Regions from separate parts of the Enterobacter sp. K510 genome, predicted to be linked through region 2. Evidence: riboswitches for the same ligand, from Rfam matches in the RefSeq annotation. Region 2 holds a riboswitch; each other region holds the start of a gene.
What was found. Region 2 has a riboswitch for thiamine pyrophosphate ahead of thiC (phosphomethylpyrimidine synthase ThiC). Riboswitches for the same ligand answer to the same signal wherever they lie in the genome.

Region 1 (6,573 bases), on a different contig from region 2:
CTGTTTGAGCTGGTGAAGGCCAATCCGGGGATCCGCTTTGAAGTGGATCTGGAAGCGCAGGAAGTGAAGGCCGGGGATAAAACCTACCGCTTTAACATCGACGCCTTCCGCCGCCACTGTATGCTGAACGGGCTGGACAGCATCGGCCTGACCTTGCAGCACGACGACGCCATCGCGTCTTACGAAGCAAAACAACCGGCGTTTATGCGCTGATCGGCTTGCCGGATGGCGCTTTGCTTATCCGGCCTACAATGTCACTCGTAGGCCGGGTAAGGCGAAGCCGCCACCCGGCACATACCACGAAGCTACACATCCTTCACCCGGCTGGTGATGCCAAGCGTGACCAGCGAAATCCCGGCAATCACCCAGTACACCACCCCGTGACCGTAACTTTGCGCCAGCGCGCCCTGGATCACCCCGGCTAAAATCACGCCGGTGGAGATACTGTTGGTGAACAGCGTGGTCGCCGATCCCGCCCGACCCGGCATCAGATCCTGGAACCACAGCATGCCGATCCCGGCGACAATGCCAATAAAAATGGCGTTAAACAGTTGCAGGATGAGCAGCGCCACATGGCTGTGGAAGAAAATCAGGCCGATATAAAACAGCACGCCCGCCGCCACCGCGAGAGTCATCATGCGGCGTTTGCCGAAGCGCTTAACGTAGAAGCCTGCGAGGATCATCGCCGGGATTTCCAGCCCTGCCGCCGTACCCATCAGGATCCCCGCCAGCTTATCCGGCAGCCCCAGATCGGCACTGATCCACAGCGGCATATCGATGATGTACATGGTGTTGCAGGTCCACATCAGCGTGGAGGCGATAAACAGCAGACGCACGTTTTTGTCGCCCCAGCCGCTGACGCGGGTGACCGGCACATCGGCCGCCTGCTCCACCCTCGCCACCGATGGCAGGATCAGCGCAATCAGCGCCAGGCTGATGGCGAAGATCCCGGCGGCGATGCAGAACATGGCGGTGAAGCCGTAATTCAGCGCGATCATAAAGGCCAGCGGCGGGCCGATCACCCACGCCAGCGACAGCTGCGCACGCATCACCGAGCTGAACATCACCACTTCACGCGCCGAGTTATCGGCATATTCCCGCGCGAGGGCAAACAGCTGCGGCATGGCGGTATTGGCGATAGAGGCCAGCAGCACGCCGCAGGTAATGAGCGTCAGATAGTGGCGGTTGAAGGCAAACAATAGCGCATTGCCGATGGCCATGGCGCAGCAGAGCATGATCAGTTTGCGGCGATCGCCCCGGCTGTCGGATCGTTTCGCCAGCCACAGGCTCACCAGGATCCCGGCGATGGCGTTGACGGTATAAAACAGGCCCACCCAGAAGGGTTGCGCGCCCACCTCACGGCTGAGAAACAGACTGAGCGTCGGCGCCTGCAATGCGCCGGCGATCCCCATCATAAAGGCAACGATCATAAACGCGGCATAGACCCCGTTCAGACGTCTGCCCATCGTCATAAGCCACAGCATAATTCGTCCTTTTGCGCGCGCAAACAATGAAAAAAGCCAGCAGATGATACCTGCTGGCGTGGCGATAAGCACCAATACTCAGTCACACATGGTGGAAGCGAATGCTGTAGCAGCCCTCCCCGCTTCCATCGACGTTCAGTATTGGCTTAATATAGGGATTAATAAATTGATGAGTTTTCGTCAGGAGTTCCCCTTTTATGTCGTCGGGCCGTCTGCAACAACAATTCATCCGCCTGTGGCAGTGTTGCGACGGCGCGTCTCAGGAAACCACGCTGAGTGAACTGGCGGAGCTGCTGAGCTGTTCGCGTCGTCATATGCGTACCCTGCTCAATACCATGCAGGCGCGCGGCTGGCTGACATGGGAAGCGGAAGCCGGGCGTGGTAAGCGCTCACGCCTCACCTTTCTTTATACCGGACTGGCGCTGCAACAGCAGCGTGCGGAGGATCTGCTGGAGCAGGATCGCATCGATCAGCTGGTGCAACTAGTGGGCGACAAAACCGCCGTGCGGCAGATGCTGGTGTCGCATCTGGGACGCAGTTTTCGCCAGGGCCGCCACATTCTACGCGTGCTCTATTACCGCCCGCTGCGTAATCTGCTGCCCGGCACCGCGTTAAGACGCTCTGAAACCCATATCGCCCGCCAGATCTTCAGCGCCCTGACGCGGGTAAATGAGGAAAACGGGGAACTGGAAGCGGATATCGCCCATCACTGGCAACAGCTTTCGCCGCTGCACTGGCGATTTTATCTGCGGCCCGGCATCCATTTTCACCACGGGCGCGAACTGGAGATGCGCGACGTCATCACCTCCCTTGAGCGTATCAACGCCTTTCCGCTCTATTCGCACATCATGCAGATCGTCTCTCCCACGCCCTGGACGCTGGACATTCACCTCTCTGAGCCGGACAGCTGGCTGCCCTGGCTGCTGGGCCATGTGCAGTCGATGATCCTGCCCCACGAATGGGAGTCGATGAGCAACTTCGCCAGCCTGCCGGTCGGCACCGGCCCCTATGCCGTCACCCGTAACAACAGCAGCCAGCTGAAGATCCAGGCTTTTGACGACTACTTTGGCTTTCGCGCGTTGATTGACGAAGTGAACGTCTGGGTGCTGCCGGAAGTGAGCGACGATCCCAGCGGTGGCCTGACGCTGGAAGGCCCCGGCGAGGGCGAAAAAGCCGTCGAGAGTCGTCTTGAAGAGGGCTGCTATTACCTGCTGTTTGATGCCCGCACGCCCAGGGGCAACAATGCGGCGGTGCGGGACTGGATCAGCCATGTGCTCTCCCCTGCCAGCCTGCTGTATCACGGCGACGAGCACTATCAGCGCTTCTGGTTTCCGGCGTACGGTCTGCTGCCGCGCTGGCACCATGCGCGACCCGGCGGCAGTGAAATCGAAAAACCCGCCGGTCTGGAATCCCTCACCCTTACTTATTATCGGGAACATCAGGAGCACAAAGTCATCGCCCGCTCGATGATCGCCCTGCTGGCACAGCACCATGTGCGGCTGGAGATCCAGGAGGTGGAGTACGAGGAGTGGCACAGCGGCGAAGTGACCAGCGATATCTGGCTGAACAGCGCCAACTTCACGCTGCCGCTCGATTTTTCGCTGTTCACGCATTTATACGAAGTGCCGCTACTCCAGCGGTGCATTCCCCGCGACTGGCAACAGGATGCCGCGCACTGGCGCGCAGGCGAAATGAATCTGGCGAACTGGTGCCAGCAGCTGATGGCGAACCGCGCGATAGTGCCGCTGATCCATCACTGGCTGACCATCAACGGTCAGCGCAGTATGCGCGGCCTGCGCATGAATACGCTGGGGTGGTTTGACTTTAAATCGGCGTGGTTTGCGCCGCCGGAGCCATAAGGGAAAAGTCGGTGGGCCCTGTGCCCACCGAACGACCAGCTTACTTAGTCATCTGCTCGGCTGATTTCAGATGCTGCTCAACGACCGGCGTATGTGCGTCAGCCAGCGCCTTCACATCCGGATCTTTGATCATCTTCGCATCGCTTTGCAGTTTCGTCAGCACCATCTTGTGGTCTTTAGTACCGGCGTTTTCCATATACATTTTGTCAAAGTCATCACCGCTCGCTTTTTCCAGCTTCGCTGCCATAGCCTTATGCTCAGCATCCGGCTCCGTCGGCAGCGTGACGCCTTTTTGCTGAGCGACTGTCTGGACTTTGGTCAGAGCCGCACCATGATCGTCGACCATCTTCTGCGCGAAGGCTTTCACGTCGCTGCTTTGCGCTTTGCTCAGCGCAATCTTGGCGGCGGCGATTTCATTGATATTGGCCTGCGCCATATCCTTCACCGCTTTTTCGTCCCCGGAACTGAGCTTAGCGCCCGATGCGGTCTGGCTGGTGGCGTCACTCGTTGCAGTGCTGGACTGTGTCTGGGCTTGCACGCCGAGCGTGGTGAACATCGCAGCCACTGCCGATACGGCCAGCAGTCCTTTCAAGGTTTTGCTCTTTTGCATGTTATTCTCCAGATGGTCATCGGTAAGGTAAATATGAGGTAATTATCTGCACGTAGTCTCCTGCGTAAATGACAACGGCACTACTCAGTATAGTTGAACGCTCAGAGACAGCAGTTTTAGTTAGAGATCTTACAAAGGGCAGCAGGAAATGGCGGGCGTAAAGGTGTGGGAAGGATGCAGCCTGCCCGGCGGCGCAGGCTTGCCGGGCCTACAGGTGTCACCCGGCAAGATGTTGCGGCTGGCTACGCGTCTGTCCCTTTCACCCAGCGCGGCGCTTTCATAATATCGGTGAAATACCACACCAGTTCACACAGCAACCCGGTCAGGGTTTTCTCCATATCCGGCGGCAGCGACTGGCTGTTCAACAGGCGCGTTAACGCCAGGCAGTATTCACAAATCAGATCAGATTCCGGTTCGAAACACGGCGGTTCCGCAGGCAGGGTATCCACCGTGAATTGAGGGATCAGATGCGGTGGAATGACGTCATTCAATGTGGGTTGCAGCAGCATCAGGCAGGCGTTCAGACGCCCGCACATCGCGAGGCGCAGCGCCGGATCGTCGCTTTCGATCAGCGTTTCGGCAAAATGCTCGCAGTGATCCGCCAGCACGGTGAAATCAGTGTCTGCGGTGAAGGGAACGGTAAGTAACGGGTGAGTCTGGTTGAGGGTCGTAGCCATAAGGGCAGCCTCCGGTATGTGAATGTATATTCCGCCACTGAAGAGACCAATCTTACGGGTGGCGGACTGAACGGAGTTGGTCTTACCGGCCATACCGACACCGGCGCGCCTTGCAGCGCCCCCGTCCAGCCCACCATAGAGATGTAGCCAAACGCACGACATAAGAAAGACGCTTACGCGTCATATGTCGCAGGTATGATATGCAGGAGACCAATCCCGGCACCTGATTTTGCAGGCGCGGGAAGATGCTACTGTCAGACGCGATCAACGGCAAGCGGATTTGGCAGTACGGTTTGCGAGAAGGCTCGTAAATACATATCAAAAACAGTCACCCCACCTCATACCCCCAACCATCCCTCATTGCTGCCCGGCAACAAAATCATTACACTAGCGCCGTGCTCAACGGGGTGCTGCGCGAAACGCGTGTGCTGAGAAAATACCCGTCGAACCTGATCCGGATAACGCCGGCGAAGGGATTTGAGGCTACCGCTCAAGTCCTTTGCCACTCTCTTTTATTGAGGTGCAAAGTGTTAAAAAAATGTCTGCCGTTCCTGCTGCTGATTGCCGCGCCCGCCTTTGCTAAACCCGTTCTTACCGTTTACACCTACGACTCCTTTGCCGCTGACTGGGGCCCTGGCCCGAAAGTTAAAAAAGCCTTTGAAGCGGACTGTAACTGCGAGCTGAAGCTGGTGGCGCTGGAAGATGGCGTCTCGCTGCTCAACCGTCTGCGCATGGAAGGCAAAAACAGCAAAGCCGACGTGGTACTGGGGCTGGATAACAACCTGCTGGAAGCGGCCACGCAAACTAAACTGTTTGCGAAAAGCGGCATCCCGAATGATGCAGTGAACGTGCCGGGCGGCTGGAAAAACGACACCTTTGTGCCGTTCGATTACGGCTATTTCGCCTTCGTTTATGACAAAAACAAACTGAAAAATCCGCCGAAAAGCCTGAAAGAACTGGTGGAAAGCGACCAGAAATGGCGTGTGATTTACCAGGACCCGCGTACCAGCACGCCAGGCCTCGGCCTGCTGCTGTGGATGCAAAAAGTCTATGGCGATAAGACGCCGGACGCCTGGCAAAAACTCGCCGCGAAAACCGTCACCGTCACCAAAGGCTGGAGCGAGGCTTACGGCCTGTTCCTGAAAGGCGAAAGCGACCTGGTGCTGAGCTACACCACCTCCCCGGCGTATCACGCCATCGAAGAGAAAAAAGACAACTACGCCGCCGCGGGCTTCAGCGAAGGGCACTATTTGCAGGTGGAAGTTGCCGCCCGCACCGCCGCCAGCAAGCAGCCGGAGCTGGCAGAGAAGTTCCTGAAATTTATGGTGACCCCGGCGTTCCAGAACACCATCGCCACCGGCAACTGGATGTATCCGGTGACCAGCGTGGCGCTGCCCGCGGGCTTTGACCAACTGGTGAAACCGGCCACCACGCTGGAATACTCCCCGCAGGATGTTGCCGCGAAGCGTGCCGACTGGATCAGTGCATGGCAACGCGCCGTCAGCCGTTAATCCCTGGCTGGCTGCTGCCCGGTGCCGCCGCAGCCACGCTGATGGTGGCGGTGGCGCTGGCGGCTTTTTTTGCGCTGTGGATGAATGCGCCAGTAACGGACGTTGCCGCGCTGTTGCAGGACAGCTACCTGTGGCACGTGGTGCGCTTCTCGTTCTGGCAGGCGTTTTTGTCCGCCCTGCTGTCGGTAGCCCCGGCAATCTTTCTTTCCCGTGCCCTGTACCGCCGCCGCTTTCCTGGGCGGCAAATGCTGTTACGCCTGTGCGCCATGACGCTGATTTTGCCGGTGCTGGTGGCGGTGTTCGGCATTCTCAGCGTCTATGGTCGTCAGGGCTGGCTGGCGCAGATTTTCGGATCGCACTGGACGTTTTCGCCTTACGGCCTGCAGGGGATCCTGCTGGCCCACGTCTTCTTTAACCTGCCGATGGCGACTC
Region 2 (6,573 bases):
TCAGCGATTGCGGGAACGGCCAGGGTTGCGAGGTAACGTAGCGCAGATTTTTCACGCGGATGGCGCTCTCTTCCATGACTTCGCGGGCGACCGCCTGCTCCAGCGTCTCGCCCACCTCCACAAAACCGGCCAGCACGGTATAGATGCCGTTGCGATGGCGCGTGTGCTGGGCCAGCAGGATTTTGTCTTCACGGCGGATGGCGACAATGATGCACGGCGCGATTTGCGGGTAGTAACGTTCCCGACAGTTGCCGCACAGCATTGCCCATTCGCTTTTACTGGTGTGCATGGTATGACCGCAGTAACCGCAAAACTGGTGCGAGCGGTAAAACTCCGCCAGCTGTACGCCGCGCCCGGCGAGCTGGAACAGTCCGACATCCTGGTCCACCAATTGCCGCACGGACGACATATCCTGACGACGATTCTGACGCACCAGCCACACCGGCTCGCCCTGCCATTCGCCGATGGTTAAACCGCGCTGGCCCACAAGATCGAAATTTCCTGCCTCGCCATGTGGTAATTCTCCAGCGGGCAGCCATAATTTTTGTTCATGGCTGACAATCCACCAGCCCTGATCGGTTAATTCGATGACACGTTCCATAATCTGTTGCACTACCTTAGCGACACTGGCATGTTGGTAACATCATTTTTACAAATTTTGGGTAAGTATTTTTTAATCTTAATATTACGGAGTTGATCATGCTAAACCAGCTACAAAGCCTGACAGAGCGAGTGGGAGGAAGTAATAAACTTGTCGACCATTGGTTACATGTCCGTAAGCATCTGCTTGTTGCTTATTACGATCTGGTCGGCATTAAACCTGGCAGAGAATCCTTTACAGAACTTGATGAAAAAGCGCTGGATGATTTTTGCCATAGCCTGGTCGATTATCTTTCCGCTGGTCATTTTAGTATTTATGAGCGCATTATCAGCGAAATGGAAGGGACCAGCCCACTTTTCGCCGCCACGCAGATCTATCCTCTGCTGGAAGCGAACACGCAGCAGATCATGAATTATTATGATTCCAGCCTGGAAAATGCCATTGATGACAGCAACTGCATTGAATTCCAGCATGCGCTGTCCGGCATTGGCGAAGCGCTGGCGCAACGCTTTACTCTTGAAGATCAATTAATCGTTCTGGCGTTCGACTTCAACCTTTCTGAAAGCGCCAACGACGAGGCAGTAGCCAATAACGAGAGAGATATGGCTCGTCCTGCTTGAGTTCTGCGGCAGTAACACGTAATTTATTTTAGCTTTCCCGTATAACGGGAAATTATTTCTTGTCGGAGTGCCGCGTACGACAGTACCGGCTGAGACCGTTAATTCGGGATCCGCGGAACCTGATCAGGTTAGTACCTGCGAAGGGAACAAGAGTTCATCTGCATGGCATCGCTGCATCCGGCGATCGCCCTCTTGCTTCATCCGTCATTCTGACAAGCCACGTCCTTACTTTTATGGAATGAGCTATGTCTGCCACTAAACCAACACGTCGCCAGCAACGCGAACACGCCCAGCGCTTTATCGATACTCTGGAAGGTACTGTCTTCCCCGGCTCCCGACGCATCTATATTCAGGGTTCACAGCCGGACATTCGCGTGCCCATGCGTGAAATTCAGCTCAGCCCGACGCCAGTCGGCGGCACTAAAGACGCGCCACGTTTTGAAGAAAACGAAGCGATCCCCGTGTATGACACCTCCGGTCCGTACGGCGATCCCGCCATTACTATTAACGTCCGGCAGGGGCTGACCAGGCTACGAAGTCCATGGATTGCGGCGCGTGGCGCGACGGCAGGCCAGTGCGTGACCCAGTTGCACTATGCCCGCCAGGGGATTGTCACGCCGGAGATGGAATTTATCGCCATCCGTGAAAACATGGGCCGCGAGCGCATTCGCGCTGATGTCCTGCGCCAGCAGCATACTGGCGAAGGCTTTGGCGCGCGCCTGCCGGAAAACATCACCCCTGAATTTGTACGCGATGAAGTGGCCGCCGGGCGCGCCATTATTCCCGCCAATATTAACCATCCGGAATCCGAGCCGATGATCATTGGCCGTAATTTTCTGGTGAAAGTAAACGCCAATATTGGCAATTCGGCGGTCAGCTCCTCCATCGAAGAGGAAGTGGAAAAGCTGGTGTGGGCCACGCGTTGGGGGGCTGATACCGTGATGGATCTCTCCACCGGCCGTAATATCCATGAAACCCGCGAGTGGATTTTGCGTAACAGCCCGGTGCCCATCGGCACAGTGCCGGTTTATCAGGCGCTGGAGAAGGTTAACGGCATTGCGGAAAACTTAAGCTGGGAAGTATTCCGCGAAACGCTGCTGGAGCAGGCGGAACAGGGCGTCGATTACTTCACTATTCACGCCGGTGTGCTGCTGCGTTATGTGCCGATGACGGCAAAACGTCTGACGGGTATCGTCTCCCGTGGCGGCTCGATCATGGCGAAATGGTGCCTGTCCCATCATCAGGAAAATTTCCTTTACGAACGTTTCCGCGACATCTGCGAAATCTGCGCGGCCTATGACGTTTCCCTGTCGCTGGGGGACGGTCTGCGTCCCGGTTCCATTCAGGACGCCAACGACGAGGCGCAGTTTGCGGAACTGCACACCCTTGGCGAGCTGACGAAAATCGCCTGGGAGTACGACGTGCAGGTGATGATTGAAGGCCCCGGCCATGTGCCGATGCATATGATCCGCCGCAATATGACCGAGCAGCTGGAGCACTGCCACGAAGCGCCTTTCTACACCCTCGGCCCGCTGACCACCGATATTGCGCCGGGCTACGACCATTTCACCTCCGGCATTGGCGCGGCGATGATCGGCTGGTTTGGCTGCGCAATGCTCTGTTACGTAACGCCAAAAGAGCACCTTGGCCTGCCGAACAAAGAGGACGTCAAACAGGGATTAATCACCTATAAGATCGCCGCTCACGCCGCCGATTTAGCCAAAGGCCATCCGGGGGCGCAGATCCGCGATAACGCCATGTCCAAAGCGCGCTTTGAATTCCGCTGGGAAGATCAGTTTAACCTTGCGCTCGATCCCTTCACCGCCCGCGCTTATCACGATGAGACGCTGCCGCAGGAGTCCGGCAAAGTAGCGCACTTCTGTTCGATGTGCGGCCCGAAATTCTGCTCGATGAAGATCAGCCAGGAAGTGCGCGACTTTGCGGCACAGCAGGCGGTTGACGCCGGCATGGCAGATAAATCGAACGACTTCCGCGCCCGGGGCGGCGAAATCTATCTCCGGCAGGAGGAGGCGTAATGTACCAGCCTGATTTTCCGCCGGTACCCTTCCGGCTCGGACTTTATCCCGTGGTGGACAGCGTGGTCTGGATCGAGCGTCTGCTCGGCGCCGGGGTGCGCACCCTGCAACTGCGCATCAAGGATAAGCGCGATGACGAGGTGGAAGCCGATGTTATCGCCGCTATCGCCCTTGGCCGCCGCTATCAGGCGCGGCTGTTTATCAACGATTACTGGCGGCTGGCGATCAAGCATGGCGCTTACGGCGTGCACCTCGGGCAGGAGGATTTACAGGACACCGATTTGACGGCGATCCGCGCGGCAGGTTTACGCCTTGGCGTATCGACCCACGACGATATGGAAATCGACGTCGCGCTGGCGGCAAAACCGTCCTATATCGCCCTCGGCCATGTCTTCCCGACGCAAACCAAACAGATGCCTTCTGCCCCGCAGGGGCTGGCACAGCTGGCGCAGCATATCGTCCGGCTGAAAGATTATCCGACGGTCGCCATCGGCGGTATCAGCACTGAACGCGCGCCTGCGGTACTGGCGACCGGCGTGGGCAGCATCGCGGTGGTCAGCGCCATCACCGCTGCCGATGACTGGCAGGCGGCAACCCGGCAGTTGCTGGATCTGGCGGGGGTGGGCGATGAATGACAATGATTTCATGCGCTACAGCCGCCAGATCCTGCTGGAAGACATCGCCATTGACGGGCAGCAAAAATTGCTTGCCAGCCGGGTGCTGATTGTCGGGCTTGGCGGGCTCGGCTCTCCGGCGGCGCTGTATCTGGCGGCGGCAGGCGTGGGAACGCTGGCGCTCGCCGATGACGACGCGGTGCACCTCAGTAATCTGCAACGGCAAATCCTCTTCACCACAGAGGATATTAATCGCCCCAAATCACAGGCCGCGGCGCAGCGCCTACAGCAGCTCAATCCGGACACTGAACTGATCGCCCTGAATCAGCGTTTAGCAGGCGATGCGCTGCATCAGGAAGTGGCCCGTGCCGATGTGGTGCTGGATTGCAGCGATAACATGACCACCCGCCAGGCGATTAATGCCGCCTGCGTGGCGAACAATACGCCGCTCGTCAGCGCAAGCGCGGTGGGCTTTGGCGGGCAGTTAATGGTGCTGACGCCGCCCTGGACACAGGGCTGTTATCGCTGCCTGTGGCCGGATGACGTTGAGCCTGAACGCAACTGCCGCACGGCGGGCGTCATCGGCCCGGTGGTGGGCGTGATGGGCAGCCTGCAGGCGCTGGAAACCATCAAGCTGTTAACCGGCATAGCGCCCGCGCAGGGTGAACTGCGGCTGTTCGATGCCCGCAACCATCACTGGCGCACCATCACCCTTCAGCGGTCGGCACTCTGTCCGGCGTGCGGAGGTCTGCATGCGCATTCTGTTTAATGATGAGCCGATGCAGTGCGCCGACGCGCTGACCGTCAGCGCCCTGCTGACGCAGCTTAATCAGCTGACGCCGGGCATGGCGCTGGCGCTCAATCAGCACATCCTTCCCCGGGATCGCTGGGATCAACAACTGTTGCAGGACGGCGATCGGATCCTGCTTTTTCAGGTCATCGCCGGAGGCTGATATGTTACGCATTGCTGATAAAACCTTTACTTCGCACCTTTTTACCGGGACGGGGAAATTCGCCTCACCCGCGCTGATGATGAACGCGATACGCGCCTCCGGTAGCCAGCTGGTCACCCTGGCGATGAAGCGCGTCGATTTGCGCCAGCGCAGCGATGACCTGCTGGCGCCGTTGCTGGAGGCCGGGGTGACGCTGTTGCCTAATACTTCCGGGGCAAAGAATGCCGAAGAAGCGATATTTGCCGCTCAGCTGGCGCGGGAAGCGCTCGGCACAAACTGGCTGAAGCTGGAGATCCACCCGGATCCGCGCTGGCTGCTGCCCGATCCCATTGAAACCCTGAAAGCCGCGGAGATTCTGGTAAAGCAGGGCTTTATCGTGCTGCCCTATTGCAGCGCCGATCCGGTGTTATGCAAACGGCTGGAGGAAGCGGGCTGCGCGGCGGTAATGCCGCTGGGCGCGCCTATCGGCTCCAATCAGGGGCTGGAAACCCGCGCGATGCTGGAAATCATCATCGCCCAGGCAGGCGTGCCCGTGGTGGTGGATGCCGGGATAGGCGCGCCCAGCCATGCGGCACAGGCGCTGGAAATGGGCGCGGATGCAGTACTGGTGAATACCGCCATTGCCGTGGCTGACGATCCGGTGAAGATGGCTCATGCATTCCGCCTCGCCGTTGAAGCCGGCGTGCTGGCGCGTGAAGCGGTGCCGGGCGCCCGGCACTCCTTCGCACAGGCCACCAGCCCGCTGACCGGTTTTCTGGAGGCGCAGCCATGAATACCTTCACTGACCGCTGGCGGCAGCTGGACTGGGATGACATCCGCCTGCGTATTCACAGTAAAACGGCCCGGGATGTCGAACGGGCGCTCAGCGCCACGCACCCAACGCGCGAGGACATGATGGCGCTGCTCTCCTCCGCCGCCAGCGCGTTTCTGGAGCCGCTGGCACAACGTTCGCAGCAGCTGACCCGTCAGCGTTTTGGCAATACGGTCAGTTTCTACGTACCGCTGTACCTGTCGAACCTGTGCGCCAACGACTGCACCTACTGCGGCTTTTCGATGAGCAACCGTATTAAGCGCAAGACGCTCGACGACGATGAGATCGCCCGTGAATGCGCCGCCCTCCGCGATATGGGTTTTGAACATATCCTGCTGGTGACCGGCGAGCATGAAAAGAAAACCGGCATGGACTATTTTCGCCAGCAGCTCCCGGCGATCCGCCGCCAGTTCGCCTCGCTGCATATGGAAGTGCAGCCGCTGTCGCAGGCGGAGTATGCGGAGCTGAAAGCGCTCGGCCTCGACGGTGTGATGGTGTATCAGGAGACTTATCATGAAGGGGTTTACGCCCGGCACCATCTGAAAGGCAAAAAGCAGGATTTCTTCTGGCGGCTGGAAACCCCGGACAGACTGGGCCGCGCGGGTATCGATAAAATCGGGCTTGGCGCATTAATCGGTTTGTCTGATGACTGGCGGGTGGACTGCTTTATGGTGGCGGAGCATCTGCTGTGGCTGCAAAAACAGTACTGGCAGAGCCGCTACTCCATCTCTTTCCCGCGTCTGCGCCCCTGCACCGGCGGTATCGAACCCGCCTCCATTATGGATGAGCGTCAGCTGGTGCAAGCCCTGTGCGCGTTTCGCCTGTTCGCGCCGGAAGTGGAACTGTCGTTATCGACGCGGGAATCGCCCTGGTTCCGGGACAATGTGATCCCGCTGGCGGTGAACAACGTGAGCGCTTTTTCAAAAACGCAGCCCGGC
Region 3 (6,573 bases), on a different contig from region 2:
CTTCCGGCAGGTTGGGCGTGATCAGCGACACCTGCGGCAACAGATGCCGACGCAGGGCGTCAACGGCACCGGGGGAGAGCAGCGCATCGCCGCTTTTGGCGAGCATTACCGTGTCCAGCACCACATTCTGCACCTGATAACGCCGCAGCCGCTCCGCCACGGCTTCGACAATGTCAGTTTCGGCAAGCATACCGATTTTGGTGGTGTCGATACGGACATCGCTGAACACCGAGTCCAGCTGTGCGGCGACAAACTCCGGTTCGATGCGGTACACCGACTGCACGCCGCGGGTATTCTGCGCCACCAGCGCGGTAATAACTGAACAGCCATAGGCGCCCAGCGCCGAGAAGGTTTTCAGATCTGCCTGGATACCCGCGCCGCCACTGGGATCGGTACCTGCAATGGTCAGGGCATTGATACGTTTCATGCCAGCGCCTCCCCGTCCAGACGATACAGCGCATCGAGAAACGCCGGGATAAACGACCCCGGCCCCTGACTGGCAGCGACGGCACGGCTGCCCGCCTGCGCCATAATGCCGCAGGCCGCCGCCACATTAGTCAGGCGATCCCCCGGCAGCGCACAGCTGGCAGCCACCACCGCCGAGAGCGCGCAACCGGTGCCGACCACCCGCGTCATCAAAGGATCGCCCCCCGGCACCGCGAGCACACGCTTGCCGTCGGTGATGTGATCCACCTCCCCGCTCACCGCCACCACCGCCCCGCTCTGCCGTGCCAGCGCCACGGCGGCAGGCAGCGCCGCGTGAATGGTATCTGTGGTATCGACGCCGCGACCGCCCGCCTGCATGCCCGCCAGCGCGAGGATCTCCGACGCATTGCCGCGAATAGCCGCCGGGCGCAGGATCAGCAGTTCCCGGCAAAAATCGGTGCGGAACGTCAGGCCGCCAACCGCCACGGGATCGAGCGTCCAGGGTTTTCCCGCCTCGCGGGCGCTGTTAATGGCCGCGTGCATGGCTCCGGCGCGATCTGCCGTCAGGGTGCCAACGTTAACCAGCAGCGCATCGGCGATAGCGCTGAACTGCACGGCCTCTTCCGGCTCGATTACCATCGCCGGGGACGCGCCGAGCGCCAGCAAAACGTTAGCGGTAAAGCTCTGCACCACGTCGTTAGTCATACAGTGGACAAGGGGGGAATGGCGGCGGAAGTGTTGTAACAGAGTGGCGATATGCGCCGGATTTAGCAGGTCAGGTTGCATTTTTTGCTCCTGCCAGACTGCGAAGAAGGGACGCCGGCAGAGGCATCTGACTTCCCTACGCTGGCATTATCCAGATCAGGTGGTACGGGTATTTCTCAGCCTTCACGCAGAAGGGCACCCCGAGTCATTTGAATCAAAATCAATTATTTACAGTTAACACTGCAACAGAATTTAGTGTAGCCGCGGGCTGTTATCGGGCACAAGGAATTTCATAAAGTTTCTGCCGTCCGGCTATTAGCCTGCTTAAGGTATTCGTGCTTAGTGTGATCTGGATCAACATTTACAAATCTTGACAGGAGGATAGTAACGGCGCTGAACTAATGCGTCTCTTTTATAGATACAATCTTTACTATTCACGAAGTCAATCAATATGAAAATCTCTACTCTCGCCGCGGTCGTATTAGCGGCAATTGCCTTTAACGCAGCGGCAAATGAAAGCGTTTCCATTATGAACAATCGCCTTTCAAGCGCCATGCAGGATCAAGCCAATAACCATAATGATGCAACAGCAAGCCGTGTACATGATGCGTACAACGCGGTTAAGCAAGCTGAAAATGGTTCAATGGATAACTCGCACATGGGGAGCACGACGCAGTCTGCACCAACCGCAGCCAGCTATGGTTTTAACGCGTACTCCGGATACTCAACCCGCCCCGGCACCTTCGCGCCAACGGCAGACGATCGCAATAATCATATTCCGGACGCCATACCCTCTGTGAAAACAGATGGCGTTCCGCAGGCAACGCCGCAGCGCGTGCCCGGTTTGCAGCTGACTCCGAAAGCGGTTGAACAACGTACGCCTGTGCTGAATCTTACGCCTGCAGCCATTGCGCAGAAAACACCGCAACTTACCAACGCTGTGCCCACACAGCTCACGCCACAGCGCGTGCCCGCTTTGCAGCTGACTCCGAAAGCGGTTGAACAACGTACGCCTGTGCTGAATCTCACGCCTGCAGCCATTGCACAGAAAACACCGCAACTCACCAACGCTGTGCCCACGCAGCTCACGCCGCAGCGCGTGCCCGCTTTGCAGCTGACTCCGAAAGCGGTTGAACAACGTACGCCTGTGCTGAATCTTACGCCTGCAGCCATTGCGCAGAAAACACCGCAACTCACCAACGCTGTGCCCACGCAGCTCACGCCGCAGCGCGTGCCCGGTTTGCAGCTGACTCCGAAAGCGGTTGAACAACGTACGCCTGTGCTGAATCTTACGCCTGCGGCCATTGCACAGAAAACACCGCAACTTACCAACGCTGTGCCCACGCAACTCACGCCGCAGCGCGTGCCTGGCGCTATTCCGGCACAGCTTTATCAAAAAGTGCCTGTTGCCAATTTACAGGCGCCGGGCACGCTAACGCCTGTAGCTACCTATTCTGCACCCGCGCAGGCAATCAGCTATAGCGGTGCTTCTCGCCGACCGGGCACTTATCAACCTTCTGTGACCGCTCCCGCCATGGTGAAAGGTATTATGCAGTCTCCTGCAGTCGCCACACCTGAGCAGGTTGACAGCATTAATGTCAGCGTTAACAGCCTGAAACCAGATACACAGGTTAACGTCACTGTCGAAGGCAAAACCTTCACCACAACGGCGGGCGCTATTGCTAAGGTCGATCCTCAGGCGCAAATTAGCGTGCCACATATGCCGGTACTGGTTCGCACCCAATATAACGGGGCTAATCACGGTAACAATGGCGCACGGAAAGGCGAGTCTAATGGTCGCGGTGCAGATAATGCCCATTCCCATGCCTTTGGCGGACATGGCTATGGTCATGATAATAGCCGATCAGAAGGCTTCGGCGGCCATTCGCATTTTCATTAATAACCTTAGTCTGTATTTGATAAGAATACAGCAAATTACCGGGTTGATTCATAATAATCAACCTGCTCAATATAAAAAATGCTCAAATACATTTTATGTAGCGCCCTGCTCTATCTGTCCTGTTTTGTCATTGGTTTTACAGGCGGCATGGAGTATATAAAAATATTTACCGACTCATGTGATATTTATAAAATAAGCGATAGCAATAATGAAAAAGTTAATGATGATAGCAATCATAACTGGATTAGTCACTTCTAATGCCTATGCCATAAATGCCAGCTTTCGTAAGCAACTTGAAAAATCAGGCTGCACACAAGTTACTGAAGCTAATGGTACATGTGACATAAATAAAACAAAGGCACAAAACAAGAAAAGTAAAAGCGAGGGGACTCAGAAAATCAGTAATAAATAATTAACGTCACTGCCGCCCATTCTGCACAACGGGCGGCAGTGACAGCTTGCCGCAAAAGTTTTACTTATGCCCACGCCCCGCCGATTAAACTTACTTAATGCGAAGTGAAAATTTCTCACTTTGTCACCCTCTCTTACACGCCAGCATGATTAATGTAGATGTTTATCAAACACTTAAATTTAATATTTACTTACCTGACTAAGCGTTCCGCATCCGGTTAGCTCATTTTTTAATCAAATCCTGAAATCTCATACAAGAGATATTCTGCCTGCCATGCAAAATGAAGTTCGACTACAGACGCATTAACTTTTGGGCAGGAGAGAACCGTGAGTATCGAAGAAAAAATTGAAAATCATATACGTCAGTTTCCGGTATCGCTGGTGAATTACCTTAAAAGCGATTACCAGGAAGATCTGATGGTGGTGATAGATGATTTGCTGCCGCATGACGTTCGTGAAGGGATGGAAACGGAAGCGCGCCGCCTGTTGAGTGAAGAAGCATTACGGCGTGAAGTGATAATTGCCCAGAGCGGCAATACGCCGCGCGCTTACGACAGCGTTGGACGGAATGTCATCCGCGAACAGGGGGAATATATTCCCGCGTTTTTTGACAGCCCAAGCATTCTCAATTTTTTCAGCCGCATTACCGGCGAAACGCTTTATCGGGTGCCTTACGCCCCGGAAGAATTCATTATTAATTCACAAAACAAAACCGGCGACACCCACGGCTGGCACTGGGATGACTACTCCTACGCCTTAGTCTGGGTGATCGACGAGCCGGATGTATTCGCCGGCGCGCGCGTGGAGTTTATTCCCCGTGTCCCCTGGAAAAAAACCGCCACCCGGGAATGGATAAAAGATGTGCTGACGGAAAACACCATACGTAGCCGCCATGTCTCGCAGGGACAATGTTATCTGCTGCGCGCCAGAGATGCGTTACACCGTATTTCCCCGTTAACCAGCGCGTCCCGCAGAACCGTGATCGTCTTCACTTATGCGAACGATTTAGATCTTAACGATCCTGAACTTACCCATGACTCCATGGAAACTATTTATCCGCAGGACACTCAGGCGCAGCTGTAAATAATAACGAAGAAGGAAGACACCATGAGTATTAATGAATGTGCGGGCGGGATGAATGACCAGGGCGGATTCCCGGTATTTTTTACTGAAATCTCTGACGATCTGGGTCGCTATGATGAATATACCGACGCCGCCCGGGCAATTTCACAGGCTTTTCCTCCGGCTTCTTATCCCGCCGCGCTCGATATTTGCTGCGGCATTGGCAAGATGAGTAAAGCGCTCCATGAGTGTGGCTATCGCGTCACGGGACTGGATTTATCCGCCGCGCAGCTGGAGATTGCCCGTCAGATTTCCCCTGGCCCGCACTATATCCGCGCCGACATGGCAACGCTGCCTGCCGGAGAGTTTGATTTATTACTGAACGTTTATACCAGCTTTGGTTATTACCAGAGCGAAGAAGAAGATCTCAACGTGCTGCCCGCCTGGTTCGCCGCGCTGAAGCCCGGCGGCGTGCTGATCATGGAACTCGCCGACATGGATCGGGCGCGTAACCGTATCGATACCTCAGGTCTGCTGGTACGTCACCATAACGGCGTACAGGAGACATTAACCATGGACTGGGAAAAACGCATTCTTACCGTTGCCTATGAAAAAAATAACAGTCAGTGGACCTGCTTAACGCGCCTGTATGAAAAAGAGTATTTGCGGGAGGCGTTACTGGCCGCCGGGTTTATTGATGTCGGGATCTTCGGCAGCTTCGATCTTAAATCGAAAGAAGTTGACGACAACCTTGTTCTTATTGCCACCAAAGGTAAATAACATGTCTAAAACAATCTGCATTGTTGATGGTTATTCCACAGGCGCGGAACTGGCGCCGCTGTTCAGAAAAGAAGGCTGGCGCTGCGTTCATATTCAAAGCAATCCGGTGATCCCTGGGGATTATCTTTTATCGTATCGCCCTGAGACTTTTGATAAGCATTTAATCTTGAGAGACCACTCCGTTGCGGCGATGCGGGAACTGGCAGTAAGCCTCGCGTTTTATGGCCCGACGGTTATTATTCCCGGCACGGAAACGGGCGTCGAACTTGCCGATTTTCTCTCAACCGAGCTTGGCACCGCGGGCAATGACTATGCCACCAGCGCATTACGCCGCAATAAATTCAAAATGCAGGAAGCGCTGCGCCAGGGTGGTTTACGCGCCATCCCGCAGATGGTGACGGATTCGCTGGCCGATGCCTGGATTTGGGTGAAAACCTCCGCCTGCTGGCCGGTGGTGGTAAAACCGGTCGACAGCGCAGGGGCCGATGGCGTGCGCTTTTGTCATAATTTTGAAGAGCTGAACGAGGCCTTCACCGATATTCACGGCAAAACCAACCGCCTGGGTTTACACAACAGCGAAGTACTGTTGCAGGAGAGATTAATTGGCCGCCAGTTTATCGTGAATGCCGTCAGTATTGACGGCGAGCATTTGATCAGCGAAATCTGGTCTGACGATAAAAAGCAGGTCAGAAATGCTTCACTGATTTGTGAAAAAGAGGTGCTGCTGCCCTATCAGGGTAAAGAGCAGGAGGCGTTAATCGCCTATGTGCAAAAAGCCCTGACGCTGTTAGGCATTAAAAACGGCCCGTCGCACAGTGAATTAATGATGACCGCCAAAGGCCCGGTATTAATCGAAACGGCAGCCCGTATGCAGGGCACTATTATGCACAACGCGGTAGTGGCAGCCCTGGGTTACAGCCATGTGACCTTAACCGCTGAGCGTTATCTTAACCCGCAACGCTTCACCGCCCGGCTACAGCAGCATTATCAGCTCATGAAAACGCTCTATTGCGTCACGCTGGCGTCGGATGTGGATGGCGTGGTTAGACAAAACCGTTGTCAGGAATTGCTCGCGCAACTGCCCTCTTTTTATGGCGTTATGCATACGCCGGATGCGGGTGAAAAAATCTACCGCACCACCGATCTGTTTACCAACCCTGGCATTATTTATCTGTGCCATGAAAGCCAGCAGCAGATCGAAGCGGACTATGCGCAGATCAGAGAGTTTGAAAAAAATGGCGTCTTATTTGAATTAGCCTGAGATAACTATGAATAATTATAGTGGTGCA

Region 1: linked by a shared signal. The riboswitch ahead of thiB (thiamine ABC transporter substrate binding subunit) and the one ahead of thiC (phosphomethylpyrimidine synthase ThiC) in region 2 are both predicted to bind thiamine pyrophosphate.
Region 3: linked by a shared signal. The riboswitch ahead of thiM (hydroxyethylthiazole kinase) and the one ahead of thiC (phosphomethylpyrimidine synthase ThiC) in region 2 are both predicted to bind thiamine pyrophosphate.

The regions. Positions count from the first base shown of each region.
Region 1 covers NZ_JBNRLQ010000006.1:140,332-146,904, forward strand. Annotated here, with positions in the region: gene leuD (3-isopropylmalate dehydratase small subunit) at 1-213, shown strand, start outside; gene ACQUTD_RS12180 (sugar efflux transporter) at 306-1,484, opposite strand; gene sgrR (HTH-type transcriptional regulator SgrR) at 1,682-3,343, shown strand; gene ACQUTD_RS12190 (DUF4142 domain-containing protein) at 3,384-3,953, opposite strand; gene ACQUTD_RS12195 (hypothetical protein) at 4,196-4,630, opposite strand; TPP riboswitch at 5,024-5,124, shown strand; gene thiB (thiamine ABC transporter substrate binding subunit) at 5,158-6,141, shown strand; gene thiP (thiamine/thiamine pyrophosphate ABC transporter permease ThiP) at 6,117-6,573, shown strand, end outside.
Region 2 covers NZ_JBNRLQ010000018.1:6,994-13,566, forward strand. Annotated here, with positions in the region: gene nudC (NAD(+) diphosphatase) at 1-601, opposite strand, end outside; gene rsd (sigma D regulator) at 700-1,221, shown strand; TPP riboswitch at 1,275-1,384, shown strand; gene thiC (phosphomethylpyrimidine synthase ThiC) at 1,467-3,257, shown strand; gene thiE (thiamine phosphate synthase) at 3,257-3,892, shown strand; gene ACQUTD_RS21395 (molybdopterin-synthase adenylyltransferase MoeB) at 3,885-4,640, shown strand; gene thiS (sulfur carrier protein ThiS) at 4,624-4,824, shown strand; gene thiG (thiazole synthase) at 4,826-5,596, shown strand; gene thiH (2-iminoacetate synthase ThiH) at 5,593-6,573, shown strand, end outside.
Region 3 covers NZ_JBNRLQ010000002.1:119,077-125,649, reverse strand. Annotated here, with positions in the region: gene thiD (bifunctional hydroxymethylpyrimidine kinase/phosphomethylpyrimidine kinase) at 1-427, opposite strand, end outside; gene thiM (hydroxyethylthiazole kinase) at 424-1,212, opposite strand; TPP riboswitch at 1,248-1,344, opposite strand; gene ACQUTD_RS03105 (hypothetical protein) at 1,583-3,031, shown strand; gene ACQUTD_RS03100 (hypothetical protein) at 3,240-3,443, shown strand; gene ACQUTD_RS03095 (HalD/BesD family halogenase) at 3,770-4,525, shown strand; gene ACQUTD_RS03090 (methyltransferase domain-containing protein) at 4,550-5,284, shown strand; gene ACQUTD_RS03085 (ATP-grasp domain-containing protein) at 5,286-6,545, shown strand; gene ACQUTD_RS03080 (EamA family transporter) at 6,553-6,573, shown strand, end outside.